Regions from separate parts of the Halanaerobium sp. genome, predicted to be linked through region 2. Evidence: riboswitches for the same ligand, from Rfam matches in the RefSeq annotation. Region 2 holds a riboswitch; the other holds the start of a gene.
What was found. Region 2 has a riboswitch for molybdenum cofactor ahead of CI949_RS06035 (substrate-binding domain-containing protein). Riboswitches for the same ligand answer to the same signal wherever they lie in the genome.

Region 1 (3,431 bases), on a different contig from region 2:
GTGATTATAAAGCTATTATGGATGAGTTTGGGACAATGGAAGATTTAGAGGAATTGATGGTTTTACTGCACGAGAGAGACATTAAATTGATTATGGATCTGGTGATCAATCACAGTTCTGATGAACATCAGTGGTTTGAAGAATCCCGCAAAAGCAAAGATAATCCCTATCGTGATTATTATATCTGGAAAGACGGCAAAAATGATGGACCTCCCAATAACTGGAAGGCATTTTTTGGCGGCTCTGCCTGGAAGTATGATGAAAATACTGATCAATATTATCTGCATCTTTTCTCACCCAAACAACCAGATTTAAACTGGGAGAATCCTGAAGTCCGAAATGATCTTTATGAGATGATTAACTGGTGGCTTGAAAAGGGTATAGATGGCTTTAGACTTGATGTAATTAATTTAATTTCTAAAGATCAGCGTTTTCCTGACGGTGAGCAGGATGGACTTGCAGGACACGAATATTTTGCCAATGGTCCTCGAGTGCATGAATTTATCCAGGAGATGGCCGAGGAAACATATAATAATTATGATGCAATGACAGTGGGTGAAACTCCTTTTGTGGATAAAGATGAAGCACTAAAATTTGTCAAAGAAGAAAGAAAAGAATTCTCAATGGTAATTCCCTTTGAGCATCTTGAATTTGACCGCAAAGAGGGCTGGGAGAAGATAACTGAATGGGATCTAAAAGAGCTCAAGGATTTAATGAGTGAGTGGCAGTATAAGCTGCAGGAAAATAACGGCTGGACCAGTCTCTATTTCTGCAACCATGATCAGCCCAGAATCGTCTCTCGTTATGGAGATGATGGCAAGTATCGAAAAGAGTCAGCTAAGCTTCTGGGAACAATGCTGCACACCCTAAGAGGAACTCCGTTTATCTATCAGGGTGAAGAAATTGGGATGACAAATATTAGTTTTGAATCCTTAGATGATTTTGATGATATTGAAACTCGTGGTTATATTAAGGATGTTCAGGAAAAGGGAGAGTTGAGTGAAGAAGAAATTTTAGAAATTGCTAATTACCGAACCAGAGATAATGCCCGCACACCGATGCACTGGGATGGCAGTAAATATGCTGGTTTTTCTGAGGCTGAGCCGTGGTTGAAAATGAACAAAAACTATCCTGAGATCAATGTAAAAGAAGATTTGGCATCTGAGGATTCAGTTTTTGAATATTATAAGCAGATGATTGCTCTGCGTAAAAAATATCCTGTTTTTGCCTATGGCAAATATGATATTTTACTTGAAGAAGATCAGGATATTTATGCCTATCAGCGTCTGAGTGAAGATAATAACCTGTTGGTGCTCTTAAACTTTAGTGAAAATGAGGTCGATTATGATTTGAGTTCTGAAGTAGAAGTTGAAAAAGCAGAATTAATCTTAAATAATTATCAAAATGAAGCTGATTTTAAACTTCAGGACAGTTTAAGACCTTATGAAGCGAGAGTATATCTCTATTAATAAACAAAATAAGGAAACCAAAGTTAATTTTGCTTGACTTTAAAATAAAATAGATATATCATTAATGTAAGAATAGTCGCACAACTCCGAGTGTATTTAGGCTAAGACGAATAGTTATGCTTAATACACCGACAGGGTTTAGAGGGAAACCTTTGAGCCTCCCGGAATGGAAAGGAGTGATCGATTTGGATTGCATTAATTTTAATCCGCCTTAAAACTTCCGGTAATGCTGCCGGGAGTTATTTTTTTGAGCATATTTTTTTTCGAGCTTATGATTAGATTTAACCAGAAAAAAATATATTTAAATCAAAAATAGGGGGATTACTATGTCAATTAAGAAAATTTTATTATCATTATTAATATTAATGCTGATTTTTAGCTCAGCTGCAGCTGCTCAGGAAGTTTTAACAATGGCCACTACAACAAGTACCGAGAATTCAGGTCTGCTGGATGAGTTAATTCCACCATTTGAAGAAAAATTTGATGTGCGGGTTGATGTCGTAGCAGTTGGAACCGGTGCAGCTATAGAGCTCGGCCGTAATGGGGATGCAGATATTATTTTTGTCCATGCACGAGAAGCAGAAGATGAATTTGTAGCCAGCGGCTATGGAGTTAACAGAAGAGACGTAATGTATAATGACTTTGTCATTTTAGGGCCACCATCAGATCCAGCGGATATTAAAGAGACAGAAACTGCAGTTGAGGCTTTTCAGAAGATTAAGGAGGAAGAAGCAGAATTTGTTTCTCGTGGTGATGATTCAGGCACTAATAAGAAAGAACTAGCTATCTGGGATAGTGCAGAGATAGCTCCAGAAGGCAGCTGGTATTTAGAAAGCGGTCAGGGAATGGGACCCAGTATTAATATGGCCAATGAGCGTCAGGCATACATTTTAGCTGACAGAGGAACATATTTAGCTTACAGTGGGGATATTGAACTGGAAATTGTAAATAGTGGAGATCCTGAGCTCTTTAATCCTTATGGAATCATTCCAATTAATCCCGCCTATCATACACATGTAAACTACCAGCTGGCAATGGCCTTTACCGGCTATGTAACTTCTCAGCAGGGGCAGCAGATAATTGATAATTATATGCAGTATGATGAACAGTTATTTTACCCTTCTGCAATTAAAGCAGAGGATTTAGAAGAGTAAAAATAAATTTAAAAAACTCAGCTGGCTGCAGTTCTAATCTGCAGCTGGCTAATCTAATTTTGATATTCAGGAGGAAAAATGTGGACTATTATACTGATGCAATAATCAGAGCTCTACAGCTAATAATCAACCTTGATTCAGAAGTTATCCAGGTAGTTACAACTTCACTTAAAATTTCTATCTCATCAACTTTAATAGCTTCAATTATTTCTATTCCACTGGCAATTTTAATTGCCCGGAATAAATTTAAAAGCAAGAAATTTATTAATATTATTTTAAACACATTGCTCAGCTTGCCCACAGTTGTGATCGGTATTTTTGTTTACTCACTTATATCACGCAGAGGAGTTTTAGGAGAACTGGATCTGCTTTTTACACCAATTGGAATTATAATGGGGCAGGTAATACTGATCATACCTTTAATAACTGCTCTGATTAGAAATGTTATATTTTCAATGGATGAAAAACTTTACAAAACAGCAACTTCAATGGGGGCCAGCCGCAGCCAGAAGTTTAAGCTTTTAATTTTAGAAGCTAGATATGGAATTATTGGTGCTGTGATTGCTGGATTTGGTAGAGTTTTAGGAGAGATTGGAGTTTCCATGATGCTGGGTGGAAATATAAAAGGAGTTACCAGAACTATAACAACTGCTATGTCTCTGGAAACAAATAAAGGCCGCTTTGCCTTTGCTCTGGCATTAGGAATTATTCTCTTATCACTTTCATTTTTAATTAATTTTGTTACTTATTTTCTGCAGGAGGGAAAAAATTATGCCAGAAGATAAAATTATTGAAGTTAAAAAGATTA
Region 2 (3,431 bases):
CACGAAAAAGCAAGAATAACCCCTATCGAGATTATTATATTTGGAAAGATGGTAAAAATGGTGGGCCACCTAATAACTGGAAATCATTTTTTGGCGGTTCAGCCTGGCAATATGATGATAAAACTGATCAATATTATCTGCATTTATTTTCAAAAAAACAGCCAGATTTGAACTGGGAAAACCCCAAAGTGAGAGAAGAACTTTACAATATAATTAATTGGTGGTTGGATAAAGGGATCGATGGTTTTAGATTAGATGTGATAAATTTAATTTCAAAAGATCAACGCTTTCTTGATGGAGAAGAAACTGGCCTTACTGGACATGAATATTTTGCAAATGGTCCTCGCGTTCATGAATTTATTCAAGAGATGGGCGAGAAGACATATAATAATTTTGATGTTATGACTGTAGGTGAAACTCCTTTTGTAGATAAAGATGAGGTATTAAATTTTGTTAAAGAAGAGAGACAAGAATTTTCGATGATTATTCCTTTTGAACATGTGGAATTAGATAATCAAGAAGAATGGGAAAAAATCACAGATTGGGAATTAAAAGAATTAAAAGATCTGATGAGCGATTGGCAGTATAAATTACAGGAAAATAATGGGTGGACCAGTTTGTATTTTTGCAATCATGATCAGCCAAGGATTGTTTCTCGCTATGGTGATGATGGGAAGTATCGTAAAGAATCAGCCAAGATGCTGGGAACTATGCTGCATACATTAAGAGGAACTCCTTTTATTTATCAAGGAGAAGAAATTGGGATGACAAATATTAATTTTGAGTCTTTAAATGACTTTGATGATATTGAAACTAGGGGTTATATTAATGAAGTTCAGGCAAAAGGAGAACTAAGTGAGTCAGAGATTTTAAAGATTGCAAATTATCGAACGAGAGATAATGCACGAACCCCCATGCATTGGGATGATAGTGAATATGGCGGATTTTCTAAAGTTGAGCCCTGGTTGAAAATGAATAAAAGCTATTCCGAAATAAATGTTGAAAAAGATATTGCTTCTGAGGATTCAATTTTTAAATATTATCAAAAAATGATTTCTCTTCGCAAAAAATATCCAGTATTTGCCTATGGGAAATATGATATTTTGTTAGAAAAAGATCAAAATATCTATGCTTATAGGAGGTTAGGAGAAGAAAATAATCTGCTTGTGCTTTTAAACTTTAGTGGAAAGAGCGTTGAATATAATTTAAGTTCAGAACTAAAAATTGAATCTGCCGAGTTGATATTAAATAATTATCAAGAGCAGGTTAGCTTTACCTTAGAAGACCGCTTAAGACCTTATGAAGCTCGTGTTTATCTGTATTAACAATATTTAATTAACAAATTAAGGGTATTAAAACTTTTTGTGCTTGACTTTAAAATAAAAAGCATATATTATTAATGTACGAATAGTCGCACAACTCCGAGTGTAATCAAGCTAAGACGAAAAGTTATGCTAATTGCACCGATAGGGTTTGAAAGGAAACTTTTGAGCCTCCCGGAATGGAAAGGAGTGAGTACATTGGATTATATTAGTCTTAATCCGCCCTAAAACTTCCGGTTATAAAGCCGGAAGTTATTTTTTTGACTACTATTTTAAAGGTTGAGAACATAATTAGATATGTACCGACAAAATATATTCAAATAAAAATGGGGGATTACTATGTCAATTAAGAAAATTTTATTAACCGTACTTATTTTTATGCTGATCTTTACAACAGCTGCAGCTGCTCAGGAAGTATTAACAATGGCTACTACAACCAGCACTGAAAATTCAGGCCTATTAGCAGAACTGCTGCCGCCTTTTGAGGAGAAGTTTGATGTAAGAGTAGACGTTGTAGCAGTAGGGACAGGGGCAGCTATTGAGCTGGGCCGTAATGGGGATGCTGACATTATTTTTGTTCATGCTCGAGCTGCAGAAGACGAATTTGTAGCTAATGGCTATGGAGTTAACAGAAGAGATGTAATGTATAATGATTTCGTTATTTTAGGACCAGCATCTGATCCAGCTGGAATTAGAGATACAGAAACTGCTGTTGAGGCTTTCCAAAAAATTAAGGCTGAGGGAGCAGAATTTGTTTCTCGAGGTGATGATTCTGGTACAAATAAAAAAGAATTATCTATCTGGGATAATGCCGGTATTAATCCTGATGGCAGCTGGTATCTAGAAAGCGGCCAGGGAATGGGCCCCAGCATCAATATGGCGAATGAGCGTCAGGCCTATATTTTAGCTGACCGCGGCACATTTTTAGCTTACAGTGGAGATATCGAGCTGGAAATAGTAAACAGTGGAGATCCTGAACTCTTTAATCCGTATGGAATTATTCCTATTAATCCCGCTCATCATACTCATGTTAATTATCAAATTGCAATGGCCTTTACTGGATATTTAACTTCTCAGCAGGGCCAGAATATAATTAATAGCTATATGCAGTACGGGGAACAACTATTTTATACTTCAGCAATTGATGCAGAAGATTTAGTCGAATAAAAGCAACTCAATAAATTTTAGCTGGCTGCATATTTATATATGCAGCTGGCTTAATCTATTTACAATCAGGAGGAAAAATGTGGACTATTATACTGGTGCAATACTGAGAGCCTTACAGTTAATTTTTACTTTAGATTCAGAGCTTATACAAGTTGTTACAACTTCACTTAAAATTTCAATCTCATCAACATTTATTGCTTCAATTATCTCTATTCCACTTGCAATTTTAATTGCCAGGAATAAATTTAAGACAAAAAAGTTTATTAATATTATTTTAAATACAATGCTCAGTCTGCCGACAGTTGTAGTTGGTATTTTTGTTTATTCATTAATCTCCAGAAGGGGAGTTTTGGGAGAATTTGATTTACTCTTTACCCCGCTTGGAATTATAATTGGACAGGTAATCTTAATTATCCCTTTAATAACAGCTTTGGTTCGAAATGTTATCTTTTCAATGGATGAAAAATTATATAAAACAGCAACTTCAATGGGAGCCAGCCGCAGTCAGAAATTTAAACTTTTAATTTTAGAAGCTAGATACGGAATTATTGGAGCTGTAATTGCTGGATTTGGCAGAGTTTTAGGAGAAATTGGAGTATCTATGATGTTGGGTGGAAATATTAAAGGTGTTACTAGAACTATAACTACTGCTATGTCGCTAGAAACAAACAAGGGTCGCTTTGCCTTTGCTTTGTCATTAGGAATCATTCTTTTATCTCTTTCATTTTTAATTAATTTTGTTACTTATTTTCTGCAGGAGGGAAAAAATTATGCTAGAAGATAAAATTATAGAAGTCAAAAAGCTTAAAAAAATCTGCGAAGATAAGACTATTTTAGACATCGATCAGTTTTCAATTTTAAAAAACAAGTTTAATTTTATTATTGGTGGTAATGGCAGTGGGAAAACTTCTCTTTTAAATATTTTAAGTTTAGTGGATCAGA

Region 1: another riboswitch for molybdenum cofactor. It lies ahead of CI949_RS02870 (substrate-binding domain-containing protein); the one in region 2 lies ahead of CI949_RS06035 (substrate-binding domain-containing protein).

What each region holds. Positions count from the first base shown of each region.
Region 1 covers NZ_QBLR01000013.1:17,341-20,771, forward strand. The annotation lists gene CI949_RS02865 (alpha-glucosidase) at 1-1,469, shown strand, start outside; molybdenum cofactor riboswitch at 1,542-1,662, shown strand; gene CI949_RS02870 (substrate-binding domain-containing protein) at 1,796-2,623, shown strand; gene CI949_RS02875 (ABC transporter permease) at 2,704-3,408, shown strand; gene CI949_RS02880 (ABC transporter ATP-binding protein) at 3,395-3,431, shown strand, end outside.
Region 2 covers NZ_QBLR01000036.1:10,520-13,950, forward strand. The annotation lists gene CI949_RS06030 (alpha-glucosidase) at 1-1,325, shown strand, start outside; molybdenum cofactor riboswitch at 1,408-1,528, shown strand; gene CI949_RS06035 (substrate-binding domain-containing protein) at 1,662-2,489, shown strand; gene CI949_RS06040 (ABC transporter permease) at 2,569-3,273, shown strand; gene CI949_RS06045 (ATP-binding cassette domain-containing protein) at 3,260-3,431, shown strand, end outside.